DNA from 3 places in the Marinitoga aeolica genome. Region 1 is predicted to be linked to each of the others. Evidence: riboswitches for the same ligand, from Rfam matches in the RefSeq annotation. Region 1 holds a riboswitch; each other region holds the start of a gene.
The links. Region 1 has a riboswitch for cobalamin ahead of JRV97_RS03360 (ABC transporter substrate-binding protein). Riboswitches for the same ligand answer to the same signal wherever they lie in the genome.

Region 1 (5,571 bases):
AGCATTATACTCATTTGATACTCCTGGTTATGCAGAAGATGTTGTATATTCATCAATTGATGATGCATTATTTGTAGCTGATGGAACAATGGGAGTAGTTAAATTAAAGAAATCAGATCTTTCATATGTTGGAGTTAGAGGAACAAATGGTTATGCTAATTCATTGGACATTGATGGTTCAACATTATATGTATTTGATGGAGTTAATGGTTTAGTAAAAATGGATTCTAATTTAAGTATTCTACTTGATAAAGCACCATATGATGTAGATGCGGCAAATGCAAATAGTTTAGTAGGAATAAATGCAAGAAAAAGTATTGTAATACAAACCGACTACAATGAAAGTGGAGTTGCTGGTGAAGCTAATGAAGTTGCAATAATTGTAGCTGATAAATCCGGTGGAGTTAGAATATTGAAAAATGATGGTAGTATTGTAGCTGTTATTCAGACAAGAGGTTCAGCGGAAGATGTATGGTTTGATGGAAGCAGGTATTTATATGTTGCAGATGGTGCAGCAGGAGTTTCTGTTATTGATTTAGATAGTGATGCTGATGGAAATGTTCTTGATGATGGCAGTGTTAGTGGTACAGCTGATACTCCAGCTTTGACAAATAATTATGTTGATACCGATGGTTATGCTTATGCATTATTACCATCTGAAACGGCTGGTACATATTTATATGTTGCAGATAGTTCAAAAGGTATTGCAATTATTAATATATCTTCAAGTGGTAACCCGCAATATGACTCAAATATAAGTGTTGACGGAAAAGTAGTTGTAGATTTAGCAATTGATACAACAAACAATATAATTTTTGCAGCTCTTGGCGATGATGGAGTTGGATCATTAACATATGCTGCAGAAAATGCATTAACATTTGTAGAAAGATATGATACTGATGGTTATGCATTCTCAGTTGAATTATCAAATACTTCAGATTTTGTTGTAATAGCAGATGGAAGTGCGGGATTTGTATTAAAAGAATATAATACAGCAAATGGAAAGTTTAGTGAAGATGGTCCAACAGATGCTAATACTACATCTGATAAATATGCTGTAAGATTTGAAGATGCTATGATAACTGGTGCAAAATATGTGGCCTCAAATGGTGGATTTGATTACTATTTAATAGCAGCGGGCAATAAAGGTATTGTATCATTCCAGGTTGATCCGGCTAATTTAACAAATTTAGATAACTCTGATGGAAGATATCCGGATGGCGATTCAGATAATAATAAGATTATTGATATGTATGATACACAGGGATCAGCAATGAATGTAATTCCTTACAATGATGCTACAGCATGGGCAGATAAAGCTGTATTAGCAGATTCCTCAAATGGTATAGTAATATTCACATATAGACAATCAACAAATAATTTTGACTTTGGAGTAAATGCTTTTGCAAATAGTCCCGATAATGACTTAAATTGGTATAATTTAGTTGGAGGTATAGCTGCAAATTAATTTTATTTTGATAAGACTATCCCCGGGATTTATTCCCGGGGATTCTTTTTATATATAGTTTTTCCAACTCTTTTAATATGCTCTTTTAACTCCTCATTTTTAATATTATCAAAAATGACAATATCAAATGTATATGGCAAAAATAATTCTTCAATTAATAAATGGATATTATAAATATCTTGTATATCCAAATATTCACCAAAAAGTGCAATATCAATATCTGATCCATTTTTATAATTTCCCTTTGCTCTGGATCCGAATATAACAGCTTTACTTATTTTTTTGTTTTTTGATAGTATATTTATAATTTTTTTTATAGTAGAATCATCTAATCCAAAATTCATAAAAATTCTTCCTTTAATTTTTCTAATCTATTTATCAATATTTCAAATTCACTATAATATTTATTTATTATTTGTGAAACTATTTCTTCGGCAGTTTTTTCATCGTATGTATGACTGCTTAAGTTTCTGCTTAAAATCATTTGCATCCATACATCTCCATTATTTATTAACCCATTTTTAAATGCCTCTCTTGTAGAATCTTTAGAACCATATATATTAAAAATGCCCTTTTCATTAAAAAAATCCTTGAAGGTTTTCCAAGCTAATTCATGTGTATATTCAAAACTTTGAATTAATCCTTGTTTTTCCAAAATTGATAATTCTCTCGTTTTTGCTAATTCTACAGCATTTTTTAATTGTTGAAAAGCCTTTTTGAGATTTTGAAATCTTTGAATCCATCTAATATCTTTCATTTTCACACCTCCATTACGATTATATCATAATTTTTATTTGAAATATTATAGTGATCATGATATAATATCACTGACAATTAAATAAAAATTCCTTTAAAGTGTAAGGGAAAACGGTGAAAATCCGTTGCGGTCGCGCCACCGTGAGTGGGGACGAAACCAGCACTAAGCCACTGGAAACATTTCTCTGGGAAGGCGCTGGAAGTAGGATGAACCACAAGCCGGGAGACCTACTTTAAAGGGATTTGTTCCATCTTCTCGCGAAAAGAAGATGGAAAATAGATTTTATATAGGAGGGATTTTTAATGAAAAAGGTATTTCTGGCAGTATTATTGGTATTAACTTTATCCGTATTTGCATTTAAACCGGTTACATTAGTTGATGATTTGGGAAGAATTGTTACATTTGATAAGGAAGTTGGGAGAATTGTGGTTGCAGCACCAGCTATTTCCGATTTTATAGTAAAACTTGGTGCAAAGGAAAAAGTTGTTGGAGTAACAAATTTTGATTCTTATATAACAGATGTAGAAAAAATAGGTAATATGGTTCCTTTGAATGTAGAAAAAATAATTTCTTTAAATCCAGATGTTGTATTATTAACTGGTGGATTTCAAGAAGGAGAAATTTCCAAATTAGAAAAATTTGGTATTAAAGCCTTCGTTTTAAATGCTACAACATTAAATGAAGTATTTAGAGATTTATCTCTTGTTGGGGTTATATTAGGAAAAGATAAAACAGCTCAGGATTATGCTCAAAAATTAAGAACAAGAATGTTGAATATTGCAAAAAATACATTTTCATGGAAAGAAAAACCAAGAGTTATTTATTTATCTGCATATGGTAGTGTTTCACAAATGTGGACTTGTGGAACAGGTTCGTATTTAAACGAAATAATTGCATATGCTGGTGGGATTAATATAACAGCACCTTATACAGGGAATAACGGTTGGTTTGCTATTGGACCGGAATTTGTAGTTAAAGAAAATCCAGATATTATTTTAGTGCCAGCTTATTATCCTGGTGATAAAGGAGCATATAATTTAATTATGAACGCTGAACAATTCAAAGATGTGAAAGCTGTTAAGGAAGGAAAAGTATTTATTATTGATGGTAATAAGGCATCATTGCCAAATACAGGATTAATAAATTTATTAGGAGAGATTAATAAACTCTTCAGTGAAAATAAATGAAAAAAATAATTTCGGGGAAGTTCTCCCCGATTTTTTCCCTTTTGTTGGGGGTTATTTTTGTATTTTTATCAATAATAATATTCACATCATTAGGGACGGTAAAAATTCCTTTTAAAGATGTAATGTCATCCTTTTTAAATAAGTCAGATAATGTATTATATGATAGAATAATATTCAATTTGAGATTACCGAGGGTAATTGGAACTATATTAATAGGAGCTATTCTCGCAATAGCTGGTAATGACTTTCAAATGATAATAAAAAATCCACTTGCCGATCCATTTATTATTGGTATTTCATCTGGAGCAAGTTTTGGTGCTGTTATATATACTGCATTAAAAAGTGTATATGGAATAAATTTACCTTTTGGGATAGAAACTTTTGCATTTTTATCTGCTTTAATAGCAACAGGGATAGCCTTTGCTCTTGCAAAAGAAGGTAGAAAAATTCCTGTTGTATCACTAATATTAAGTGGTGTTATTGTAGGATTTGTATTTAATTCAATTTCAACTTTATTTACTGTTTTATTCTGGCAAAATTTGTTACATGTAAATTTTTGGCTTATGGGTAGTACAGGAAACATTGTTTGGTCAGATTTAATAATTTTAAGTATATTTTTAATTCTTCAAGTATTAATTAATTTCATTTTCAAAAAACATATAGAAGTTGTTGCTATGGGTGATGATATATCTATTTTTTCAGGAATAAATCCTGAAAAAATAAAATTATTAGTATTGACTATAAATATATTTGCTGTTTCTGTAGTTGTTTCAAAAGCAGGGATAATTGGTTTTGTTGGATTAATAATTCCACATCTCGTGAGAAAGTTTACAGGTCCTAATATTTATTATTCTACAATAGGCTCTTTAATATATGGTGGAATATTTTTAGGATTTGCAGATTTATTTTCAAGATATTTGTTTAGACCTACAGAGTTACCTATTGGTGTAACAACATCATTAGTAGGAACTCCTATTTTTATCATTATTATGAAAAGAGGAAGAAAAATATGAGAATAATTGAAATGAAAGATCTAAAATTTTCATATAATAATCATTTTACATTATATATTGATGAATTATATGTTGAAAAAGGGGAATTTGTATCAATTATAGGTCCTAATGGTTCTGGTAAAACTACAGTGTTAAAGTTATTAACTATGATAGAAAAAAAAGATAAAGGCAAAATTATTATAAATGATAAAAATATAGAAAAATATTCTAAAAAAGAGTTATTTAAAGAAATTTCTGTTGTTCCTCAAGAATTTTATACTTCCTTTGATTTTACAGTAGAAAGCATTATTTCTTCAGGCAGAATACCATATGAAACATTGTTTTCAAGAAGAGAGTATGAATTTTTAAATAAGATAATGGAAAAGACAGACACGCTAAAATTTAAGGATAGAATATATAATTATTTAAGTGGTGGTGAAAAACAAAGGGTAATGTTAACGAGAGCATTAGCTCAAGATACTAATGTATTATTACTGGATGAATTTGTTTCACAAATTGATCCGGGATATACACAACAATTAGTAAGAATGGTAAAAAATGAATCTATTCAAAAAAATAAAAGTATTCTTTCTATATTTCATGATATTAATTTAGCCTCTCTATATTCTGATAGAATATATATCTTTAAAGAAGGTATTATAAAATATCATGGTAAACCAGAAGAAGTAATAACACAAAAAATAATGAAAGAAATATATGATATAGATTGTATAATAACCTATCATCCTATAAAAAACAAACCTCAAGTTATTTTTGAATATTAATTTTATATGTTATAATATATGTGTAACCTCATATTCCTTCTTTATTAACTCTATCTGAAATGACACTTATCCTTAAAAAGCCGCAAATTGTTGGAAAATGAAATATAAAAAATCATATAAACGAATATTATTTTGAATATTTTATTTTGTGTATTGTCTACAAATAAGACTCTAAAAAGAGTTCATTTTTTTCGTTAAATAACTTTGAAAGGAGGAGGATGCATTGAGTGTAAAGTATATAATTGATATTGACAAAGTAGAGCAATTAAACCAAGAAGAGAGAAACGAATTAAAGAAAGTTACAAAAAAATACAAGTTTAGAGCAAATGATTATTATTTAAGTTTAATTAATTGGGAGGATCCTGATGATCCAATAAGAAAG
Region 2 (5,571 bases), 210 kb from region 1:
CATATATTGTTGGATATTTTGGAGCACATGTTGCATTATGTGAAAATATAGCATATGGTGCAACATCTATTACTATTGTAAACACATTATCAGTTGAAATGAATAATACAGGAAAAGAAATAATAAAAGGAATAAAAAAAGCAGCGGAATTAATAGATATAGATACGGAAAATGTAATTACAGGAAGTACAGAAGAGAATTTTCCAACAATACAAACTGGAATAGGTGTTACAGTTATAGGTATTAAAGAAAAAAATATAAACTTTAAAACAGAAAAAGAAGATGTTGCAGTATTGGTTGGATTACCTAAAGTTGGTGAAGAAGTGTTAAAAAGCAAATCCATTCTCACATTAGATATATTAAAGCGCTTAAGAGATAACGATTTTATACATGAAATAATACCCATAGGTTCAAAAGGCATTTTTCATGAAATTAATGAAATTTCTAAGCTGTGGAATTTAGAATTTAAATTACTTAATGATAATATTGATATATATAAAAGTGCTGGACCAGCAACATGTGCAATAATAACTTTAAAAGAAGAAAATTTAAAAAACTTAAATATTGATATACCAGTAAACATATTAGGAAGATTTAATTGAATAATTAATACCTCCAGGATTGAAGGTAAGTAATTAAAAGGGAAGATGGTGAAAATCCATCGCGGCCCCGCCACCGTAACTGGGGACGAAACCAACAAAATGCCACTGGGAAACTGGGAAGGCGTTGGAAGTAGATAGATCCAGAAGCCGGGAGACCTGCCTTTAGTCCTAAGGTATTCCCATTCGCGCGGGCGAAATGGGAGAAATTTTTATATATATTGGAGGTGTATGGTATGAAGATTCATGAATTTTTAGGGAAAAAGTTTTTAAAAGAGTATGGTATTAAAGTGCCAGCAGCATATTTGATAAAGGAAGAAAAAGAAATAGAATTTAAATTTCTTCCTGCGGTATTAAAATCACAGGTGCTGGTTGGTAGTCGTATGAAAGCGGGTGGTGTATTATTTGCTCATACAAGAGAAGAGTTTATTGTAAAAGCACAAGATTTATTATTTAAAGAGATAAAAGGTGAAAATCCATATGGTGTTCTTGTAGAAGAGATGATACCATTTGAAAAAGAACATTATATATCACTTGTTTTGGATAGGGAAGAAAAAGATATTATTATACTATACTCACAAAATGGTGGTATCGATATAGAAGAAAATAAAAACAGTATAATAAAAACTAATTTTGAAAATTACGAAAAGATTTTGCCAGAAAAGATACAAAAAATTATACCAAATTTAAGAAAATTATTTAGAGAAAAGGATTTAACATTATTAGAAATAAATCCTTTAGTTGAAGGTATTAATGGAGAAATATATGCACTTGATAGTGTAATGCATCTTGACGATAATGCGATATTTAGACAAGAATGGGCAAAAGAGTTTGTTGAAGAAAAATATCCATTTCATTTTGTTAAATTAGATGGTGATATTGGAATAATAGGATGTGGTGCAGGAATTGTTATGGCTACAATGGATGCAGTAAAATTAGAAGGTGGTGAACCAGCAGATTTTTTAGATCTTGGTGGTGGTGCTGAGAAAAATACAACAATAGAAGCATTAAATCTTTTAAAACAATATGGCATAAATCGTATAATATTAAATATCTTTGGTGGAATAACAAAGTGTGATGAAATAGCCCAAGGACTTGTGGAATTTATAGGTGAAAATCCAGAAATGCAATTATATGTTAGATTAACAGGAACAAATGAAGAGGAAGCTAAAAAAATATTAAAAGAAAGTAATATAGGATATTATGATGATATGTATTCAATGATTTCAGATGCTGTAAGGATGGTGAGAATCAATGATTAATGGCAATGAAAGAGTATGTGTTCAAGGAATTACAGGGAAATACGGTAAATTACATACAGAAAAAATGCTAAAATATGGGACTAAAATTTTGTGCGGTGTTTCGAAAAATAAAAACATAAAAAATATAAATGGAATAGAAGTTTTAAATAATATGAATGATGCAATAGAAAAATATAATGTAGATACTTCAATAGTTTTTGTTCCAGCACCATTTGCTAAAGAAGCTGTATTTGAAGCAATTAATGCAGGAGTAAAAAAAATAATAATAATAACAGAACATATACCCCAACAGGATATGTTAGATATATATAAAATATCTAAAGATAATGGTGTAACGATAATAGGACCCAATTGTCCGGGAGTAATATTACCAGGTGTATCAAAAATTGGAATAATGCCAGAAAATGCGTTTAAGCCTGGAGATATTGCTGTTATTTCTAGAAGTGGAACATTGATGTATGAAATATCAAATTATTTATCGAAATATTCAACAGGAATAAAAGTGGGTATAGGTCTTGGTGGTGATCCTATTATTGGAACATCAATTGCAGAAGCATTTGATTATATAATAGAAGAAGATATAAAAAAGGTAGTAGTTATAGGTGAAGTGGGTGGTAATGAAGAAATTAAAGGTATTGAATATGCATTAAAAAAAGGATATAATGGAGATATAAAAGTATTTTTTGCAGGAAGAACAGCACCAAAAGGTAAGAGAATGGGACATGCTGGCGCTATTATAGAGGGATTAGAAGGTAGTATAGAATATAAAGAGATGAAGTTGAAAGATCTTGGAGTTAATGTAATAAGGCAAATTCCAAATTTGGCATAGGAGGCAAATATGAAAAATCCATATTTATTATTGTTTTTATCAATATTTTTTGGAATTTTGTTGGGTAAAATAAAAATTAAAAACTTCAAATTAGGTAGTTCTGGAGCATTATTTAGTGGTTTAATAATAGGCTGGTATTCAACCAGCCTTCATTCAAATAATGTAGAAGTAATAAATAAACTCAATGGTGAATTTCAACAATTTTTTTTATTTTCACTGATATTATTTATATCATCAATAGGATTAATAGCATCAAAAGATTTAGACAAAATTATAAGAAAATATGGAGTAAGATTTTTAATTATGGCATTTTTTATTACCTTTACCGGGTTTATAACAACGTATATATTTTCCGGATTTGGTAATAAATATGAATTTGTTGGTATATATTCTGGTGCTTTAACCAGTTCTCCTGGATTAGCAACGGCATTAGAAACAGCATCAAATTATGAAAAAGAAATAATATCTGGATATACTTTTGGATATATTCCAGGAGTTTTAGCAGTGATTCTTTCTATGTATATATTTCCATATATATTTAAAATAAATATAGAAAATGAAAAAAAAGCGTTAATGGAAGAAATACATTTTGAAAAAGACAAAGAAGAAAAATTTGATTTTTTAGCTTATTCTTTAGTAATAATAATTGGAATATTAATAGGAAATTACACATTTGACCTTAATTATATATCTTTTAAATTAGGAATTACAGGTGGTGTATTGTTATCCTCTTTATTTTTAGGAAGACTTGGAAAAGTATGGATATTCGATTTTAGAATGAATAAAAAAATATTAAAAACATTTCAGGAATTTGGATTATTGATGTTTCTTTCTTCAGTAGGATTAAAATCCGGATATAATACATTAAATAATTTAAATGCACAAACACTCAATTTAATCTTTTATTCTTTTATAATAGCCTTAATAGCAATAATATTAGGATTTATATTTGGTAAATATGTTTTAAAGATAAATTGGATAATATTATCAGGTTCTGTTTGTGGTGGAATGACCAGTACCCCAGGATTAGGTGCAGCAATAGATGCAAATAATTCAGAAGAGGTTGCAATAGGTTATGGAGCGACATATCCTTTTGCATTACTTGGAATGGTGATATTTAATAAAATTTTGATAATGATAAATTAAACGGTCCCGAAAAGGGACCGCTTTTATTGTTTTAGAAAAGTGTCCAAGGAATTAAACCAGGATCAACCTGTCCAACAAATCTATTATCTTCAACAAAACCTTTTGATTTTCCATATGGAATTAAGCCAGATACAGGAACAGGATGTCCATTAATTGTAGCAGTACCTTCAAAAGATACTTCGCTAGCATTTTTTGTTACATCTCTATATACAAATAATCTAAATTGTCCACTTAAATCTGAAAGATCAAAGGATACATTAGTTGCTTCTTCATCTATTGAGTATGTATTTACTACATAAAATGGTGAATATAAATAATTAATATCTTCAACCATTAATGTGGCACCACCTGTAAATGTTGAATCAAAGGTTAAATCTAACTTGAATGACGAATCTAAAAATAGATTAATTTCTGTACTATCATTTGTAAAAGTAATATCTTTAATTAAAGTAGTAGCTTCCTCTGGTCTGAAAATAGGTGAATCTAATTGTAAATAATCAGGTCCACTTAAAATTAAAGTATAGTTTCCAGGATCAACATTATACAATCCTGCCCAACCATCGTCTGTAGTAACATAATAATTGCCACCATCTCCGCTTTTTCTAATCAAAGATAAAAATACATTTGATAATGGCATACCATCATTGCTATATACATAAAAATCTCTTGTAGATCCAATATATGTTGGTAATGTTGTATTAACAGCAGCTGCAGCATCAATTCTTCCAAACCCTGATGCATGATCCCAGCCTTGTTCATCAATATCTACTGCAGTATTTTCTATCATTTTTCTTATTTGATATGGTGTTGCGTTTGGATGTAATTGTTTTAATAATGCAGCTAAAGCTGAAACATGAGGTGTTGCCATAGATGTTCCATTCCAGTAATCATATGGTTCTCCATATACAGCAGGAGTACTTCTTGGAACTGTGGATAATATTTTTTCACCTGGTGCAGCTACAGATATTGTGTCACTATGATTAGAAAAATCTGTAACTTCATCTCTTGCATTAGATGCAGCAACGGCTATTACTCCAGGATATGATGATGGATAATGCCAGTGTTGATCAGTATGAGAATTTCCAGCAGCAGCAACAAACACAGCATTATTAAATAATGCATAATCTATAGCAGCTTTTAATGTTTTAGAGTATCCACCACCACCCCAACTATTTGATAATACTTGTGCTCCATGGTTTACAGCCCATATAATTCCTCTTGCTACATAAGCATCACCAACATAACCAGGTTGGAAAATAGGAATAGACATTATTTTTGCGCCATATGCTAAACCAACAACACCCTTTCCATCTTTTTTAGCAGCAATGGTTCCAGCAACATGTGTTCCGTGCTCATCACCTAAATATTTATCGTTCTCATAATCTTCGTCTGGCATTATTAAATTTCCAGTTACAGGATCAAACCCAGTAACGAATTGTCCTTGTAAATCTGGATGCTGAGCATCTATAGGTGTATCTACAACTGCAACAACGACATGTGTTCCTGTAGCTACTTGCCAAGCATCTTTAGCACCAATTTTATTTAAACCCCATAAACTATCTTCTGAAACACCATCGATATTTTTTGTTATAGTATCATCGATAATTCCAGGAGTAGGATCTATTAAATCTCTTTTGAAACTTGGTTCGACGTATTTAATTCCTTCTAATTTTAAAGACTTTAATTTCGAATAAGCTTCTTTAACTGTTCCGTTGAATTTAATTCCAACAACTTT
Region 3 (5,571 bases), 220 kb from region 1:
TTAATTCTTTTTCTGAGAAACATAGAAAAATTTTGAGGTGAATCAGGCATATTGGGTTTTGTATCTAAAGATATTAGATAAGAGGGATTTTTTAATACAAAAAGTAAAAATCCATTTTGGAGTTGAAGTAAAATTTCATCATGTACAGGTTGATATATATTTCTTATTTTTTTACCTTCAAATTTTTTTGCTTCTCTTATTAATTTATTTAAAAGTAATCCGTCGATAGGCATATTGTTCCTCCATATTATTTTTCATCTTCATTAATTTTCAAAATAGCTAAAAAGGCATTTTGCGGAATAGTAACTTTACCAATTTGCCTCATTCTTTTTTTACCTTCTTTTTGTTTTTCAAGTAATTTCATTTTTCTGGTAATATCTCCACCATAACATTTAGCAAGAACATCTTTCCTATACGCTTTTATAGTGGATCTTGCGATAATTCTGCCATCACCCTTTGCTTGAATAGGTATTTCAAATTGATGTTTTGGTATTAAATCTTTTAATTTTTCTACCATCTTTTTGGATACTTCATACAATTTACTCCTATGAACAATAAAAGAAAGTGCTTCAACAGGTTCTCTGTTAACTAATACTGTAACTTTTAGCAAATCAGATTTTCTATAACCTATTAGCTCATAATCCATAGAAGCATAACCTCTACTTATTGCTTTCATTCTATCAAAAAAGTCAAATATTATTTCACCAAGCGGAACTTCAAAATGCATTACAACTCTATCTTTACCAGCATTAGAAACAGAAATAAACTCTCCTCGCTTTTCATTTTGTACTACACCCATTAAGCCACCCATATATTCTGTAGGAGTGATTATATCTAATTTAACATATGGTTCATGTACTTCTTCTAATAAATCTTGATCGGGAAATTGAGTAGGGTCATGAATTTCCATTTCTTCTCCATTTTTTAATTTTACTTTGTATACAACATTAGGTGCAGTTAAAATAATAGCAAGTTCAAATTCTCTTTCAATTCTTTCTCTAACAACATCCATATGTAATAATCCAAGAAAACCACATCTAAAACCAAATCCTAATGCGGGGGAATGTTCTGGTGTAAATGTTAAAGCGGCATCGTTAAGCTTTAGTTTTTCAAGTGCTTTTCTCAACTCTTCATAATAATCTGGAACACCAGGATAAATTCCAGCATACACCATAGGTTTAACTTCTTTATATCCAGGCAATGGTTCATCAACAGGATCAATTGCGCTAGTTACAGTGTCACCAACACGAGCCAATTCAACATCTTTAATGCCAGCAATAATATATCCTACTTCACCAGCAGATAATGATTCAGTTTTTTGCATTTCTGGATGGAATATACCAACTTCTACAACTTCATATGTTTCTTTATTAGACATGGTCATTATTTTATCTCCAGGTTTGACAGTTCCACCAAATAATCTTGTATATATAATTACTCCTCTATATTTATCATATTTAGCATCAAAAATTAAAGCTTTAAGTTTATCTTCATTTGTGCCTTTTGAAGTTGGGGCAGGAATTCTTTCTATGATCTCTTCTAATAAATCTTCAACACCTTCACCGGTTTTACCAGAAATTCTTAAAGCATCATCAGACGGTATTCCAACCAAATCTTCAATTTCAGCTAAAGTTTCTTCAACATTTGCATTAGGTAAATCAATTTTATTTACAGCAGGTATAATTTCTAAATCATTTTCTATTGCTAAATATGTATTAGCTACAGTTTGTGCTTCAACACCTTGTGAAGCATCAACAAGTAATACTGCACCTTCACATGCAGCTAAACTTCTTGAAACTTCATATGTAAAATCAACATGTCCAGGAGTGTCTATAATATTTATTTCATATGTATTTCCATCTTTTGCATCATATAGTATTTTTACAGGTTGGGACTTTATAGTGATGCCTCTTTCTTGCTCAATATCCATCATGTCAAGATATTGATCATGCATTTTTCTTTTTTCGATACTTTTAGTTAATTCCAATATTCTATCAACAAGTGTTGTTTTTCCATGATCTATATGTGCAATAATACTTATATTTCTAATCAATTCGGGATTATACATAGTTGCACCTCCAAATTCTCTTTTTTTCTTATTATATCAAACTTTTCTTTAAAAAGTATGACAGAATTATAAGAAAAAAGTATGATATAATTTAGTTGGAGGTGGAATCTATGAAACGATTACCCATAGGCCGAAGTGATTTTAAAAGTATAATAGAAGATAATATGTATTATATAGATAAAAGTATGCTAATAAAAGAAATAATAGAAAGCGGAGATGTAATATTAATAACCAGACCAAGAAGATTTGGAAAAACATTAAATATGAGTATGATGAAATATTTTTTTAGAAATGATCAAGATAATAAGTATTTATTTGAAGGACTAAAAATCTGGAATGAAAAAGAGATAATAGAAAAGTATTTAAATAAATATCCAGTTATATATTTGACGTTTAAAGATGCTAAACAAAATAAACTATTATCAATGAAAGTAAACATAAAAAATAGTATAAAAAAAATATATGATGAACACAATTATTTATTAGATAGCGATGTACTTAGCGAAATAGAAAAAATAAATTTCAAGCAAATATTAGAAATAGAAGAAATAAAAGGAGAAACAATAGAAGAAAGAATAGCAAAAGAAGATACATTATATGAAAACAGTCTAAAAAATCTATCAGAATATCTTTACCGATATTACAAACAAAAAGTAATATTATTAATAGACGAATACGACACACCAATACAACAATCATATTTAAATGGATATTATGATGAGTTCATAAATTTCATGGGAAATATATTAGGAAACGCATTAAAAGACAATGAGTATTTAGAAAAAGGAGTATTAACAGGAATAACAAGAGTAGCAAAAGAAAGTATATTCACAGGAGTAAATAATTTAAAAGTATCAACAGTATTGAGTGAATTATTCAATGACAAATTTGGATTAACATGGAAAGAAGTAGAAGAAACATTAAGATATTATGGATTAGAATATGAAAAAGAAAAAGTAATAGAATGGTATAATGGATATAATTTTGGAGGATTAGAAATATACAACCCATATTCAATAATAAATTTAGCAGATGAAAAAGAAATAAAATACTATTGGATAAACAGCAGTGGAAATGCATTAATAAAACAACTAATAAGACAAAGTACAGCAGAAGTAAAAACAAAAATAGAAGAATTAATAGAAGGAAAAGAAATAGAAAGTAGTATAGATGAAAATTTAGTATATGGAGATTTAGATAAAAGTACAGAAGAAAGCATATGGACATTATTTCTATTCACAGGATACTTAACCTGGACAAAACATACAGGAGAAGAAGGAGAACCGAGATATAGTCTTAAAATAACAAACAAAGAAACATTATAATTCTTCAAAAAAACAGTGGTAGATATAATAAAAGAAAGTAAAATACATTATGAAAGCATATTAATGGAATTAATACATGAAAACTATGAAGAATTTAAAATAGCATTTAAAAAGATAGTAGAAAGAACAATAAGTTATTTTGATGTAAGTGGAGAAGAACCAGAAAGGTTTTATCATGGATTAATACTGGGAATGGTAGTGGGACTAAGCAAAAAATACATAGTAAAAAGCAATAGAGAAGCAGGATATGGAAGAGCAGATGTAATATTAATACCCAAAGAAAAAAAAGAACCGGGAATAATATTTGAATTCAAAAAACATTACATAAAAGAAGGGGATTTAAAAAACAGTGCAGAAAAAGGAATAAAACAAATAGAAGAAAAAGGGTATGAAGAAGAAATAAAGAGTTATGGAATAGAAAAAATAATAAAAGTTGCTATTGCTTTTGATAAAAAGAATGTTGAAATATTAATTAAATGATTTATCTTAAAAGTTGATATTTTCAGGATTAAGGTGTAAGGGAAGATGGTGAAAGTCCATCACGGCCCCGCCACCGTAACTGGGGACGAAACCAACAAAATGCCACTGGGAAACTGGGAAGGCGTTGGGAGTAGAAAGATCCAGAAGTCGGGAGACCTACCTTAATCCTATGTTAATCCCATTCGCGCGGGCGAAATGGGATGAAAATTAATTTAAAGGAGGAGATTTATGATAGTTTTAGTCACAGGAGGAGCGAGAAGTGGGAAAAGCACATTTGCACAGGAATATATAAGTAAAATAGGAAATAAAATAGTATATATAGCAACAGCAATACCATTTGATGATGGTATGAAATATAGAATAAAAAAGCACAGAGATTCTAGACCTAAAGAATGGAAGACTATAGAAATGTATAAATCATTTGAGAAATTAGAATCTAATATAGATTTTTTAAACAGCGATTCAATTTTATTTGAATGTATGACACTAATGGTATCCAATCTATTATTAGAAGAAAATATAGAAAATGCAGATTATGAAACAATAGAAAATATAGAGAAAAAAATATTTTTTGAAGTAAAGAAAATTATAGAAATAATGAAAAAATACAATAAAAATTTGATTATAGTTACAAATGAAGTTGGTATGGGAATAGTACCATCATATAAACTTGGTAATATTTTTAGAGATATTGCCGGAAGAATAAATCAATATTTAGCTAAAGAGGCTGATGAGGTGTATATAACCATAGCAGGAATACCCTTAAAATTGAAGGGATGATAATATGAAAGGCATAATATTAATGTTTAATTTTTTTACCAGAATACCAATATATACTGAGTACAATGAAAAAGATTTTTCTAAAGGTATGTATTTTTTACCTTTAATTGGATTAATTATAGGTTTTTTAATGTATATATTTTCGTATATTCCTGTTGAAAAAACTATATATGTTTTATTTAGTTGGATATTATACATTTGGATTACAGGTGGGCTTCATTTAGATGGTGTAGCTGATTCATTTGATGGAATATTTAGTAATAGAAATAAAGAAGAAATATTAAGAATAATGAAAGATAGCCGAATAGGCACCTTTGGTGTAGTAGGATTAATTGTTTTAATATTAACAAATTTAATTTTTAGTTATTATATAAACTACGTATATATTTTAATTATGCCAGTAATAGGAAGAAGTTCAGCATTATTATCTGCATCAGTATCTACATATGCAAGAAATAATGGCATGGGATATGTATTTATAACTCATTCAAATATAAGAAAATTTTTTATATCCTTCTTAATAGTATTACCTATATTAGTGTTATTTAATATATTTATATTATTGCCAATAATAATAACGTATATATTCGTTATATTTTTAACTAAAAAAATAAGTGAGAAAATAGGTGGTATGACAGGAGATACAATAGGATTAATAATTGAATTATCACAAACAATATTTTTAATAACAATATATATTTTGAGGGGTATGTTATGAATTTAATAATAGTAAGACATGTTGAAACAGAAGCAAATATAAAAAGAATATTTAGTGGTTGGAGTAATTATGATATTACACAAAATGGACTTAATCAAATTAATGAATTAAAAAAAACTTTTAAATATATGTATGCAGATTATGTTATATCCAGTCCATTATATAGAGCATATTATACAGCATTAGAAATATCAAAGGTT

Region 2: linked by a shared signal. The riboswitch ahead of JRV97_RS04260 (ATP-grasp domain-containing protein) and the one ahead of JRV97_RS03360 (ABC transporter substrate-binding protein) in region 1 are both predicted to bind cobalamin.
Region 3: linked by a shared signal. The riboswitch ahead of cobU (bifunctional adenosylcobinamide kinase/adenosylcobinamide-phosphate guanylyltransferase) and the one ahead of JRV97_RS03360 (ABC transporter substrate-binding protein) in region 1 are both predicted to bind cobalamin.

What each region holds. Positions count from the first base shown of each region.
Region 1 covers NZ_CP069362.1:694,683-700,253, reverse strand. The annotation lists gene JRV97_RS03375 (LVIVD repeat-containing protein) at 1-1,468, shown strand, start outside; gene JRV97_RS03370 (nucleotidyltransferase domain-containing protein) at 1,498-1,812, opposite strand; gene JRV97_RS03365 (nucleotidyltransferase substrate binding protein) at 1,809-2,225, opposite strand; cobalamin riboswitch at 2,305-2,474, shown strand; gene JRV97_RS03360 (ABC transporter substrate-binding protein) at 2,528-3,412, shown strand; gene JRV97_RS03355 (FecCD family ABC transporter permease) at 3,409-4,425, shown strand; gene JRV97_RS03350 (ABC transporter ATP-binding protein) at 4,422-5,189, shown strand; gene JRV97_RS03345 (KamA family radical SAM protein) at 5,413-5,571, shown strand, end outside.
Region 2 covers NZ_CP069362.1:908,890-914,460, reverse strand. The annotation lists gene JRV97_RS04265 (AIR synthase related protein) at 1-602, shown strand, start outside; cobalamin riboswitch at 609-780, shown strand; gene JRV97_RS04260 (ATP-grasp domain-containing protein) at 836-1,861, shown strand; gene JRV97_RS04255 (succinate--CoA ligase subunit alpha) at 1,854-2,690, shown strand; gene JRV97_RS04250 (aspartate-alanine antiporter-like transporter) at 2,700-3,836, shown strand; gene JRV97_RS04245 (S8 family peptidase) at 3,868-5,571, opposite strand, start outside.
Region 3 covers NZ_CP069362.1:914,881-920,451, reverse strand. The annotation lists gene JRV97_RS04300 (Rqc2 family fibronectin-binding protein) at 1-233, opposite strand, end outside; gene lepA (translation elongation factor 4) at 248-2,068, opposite strand; gene JRV97_RS04290 (AAA family ATPase) at 2,179-3,393, shown strand; gene JRV97_RS04285 (PD-(D/E)XK nuclease domain-containing protein) at 3,457-3,873, shown strand; cobalamin riboswitch at 3,888-4,051, shown strand; gene cobU (bifunctional adenosylcobinamide kinase/adenosylcobinamide-phosphate guanylyltransferase) at 4,102-4,653, shown strand; gene cobS (adenosylcobinamide-GDP ribazoletransferase) at 4,658-5,371, shown strand; gene JRV97_RS04270 (histidine phosphatase family protein) at 5,368-5,571, shown strand, end outside.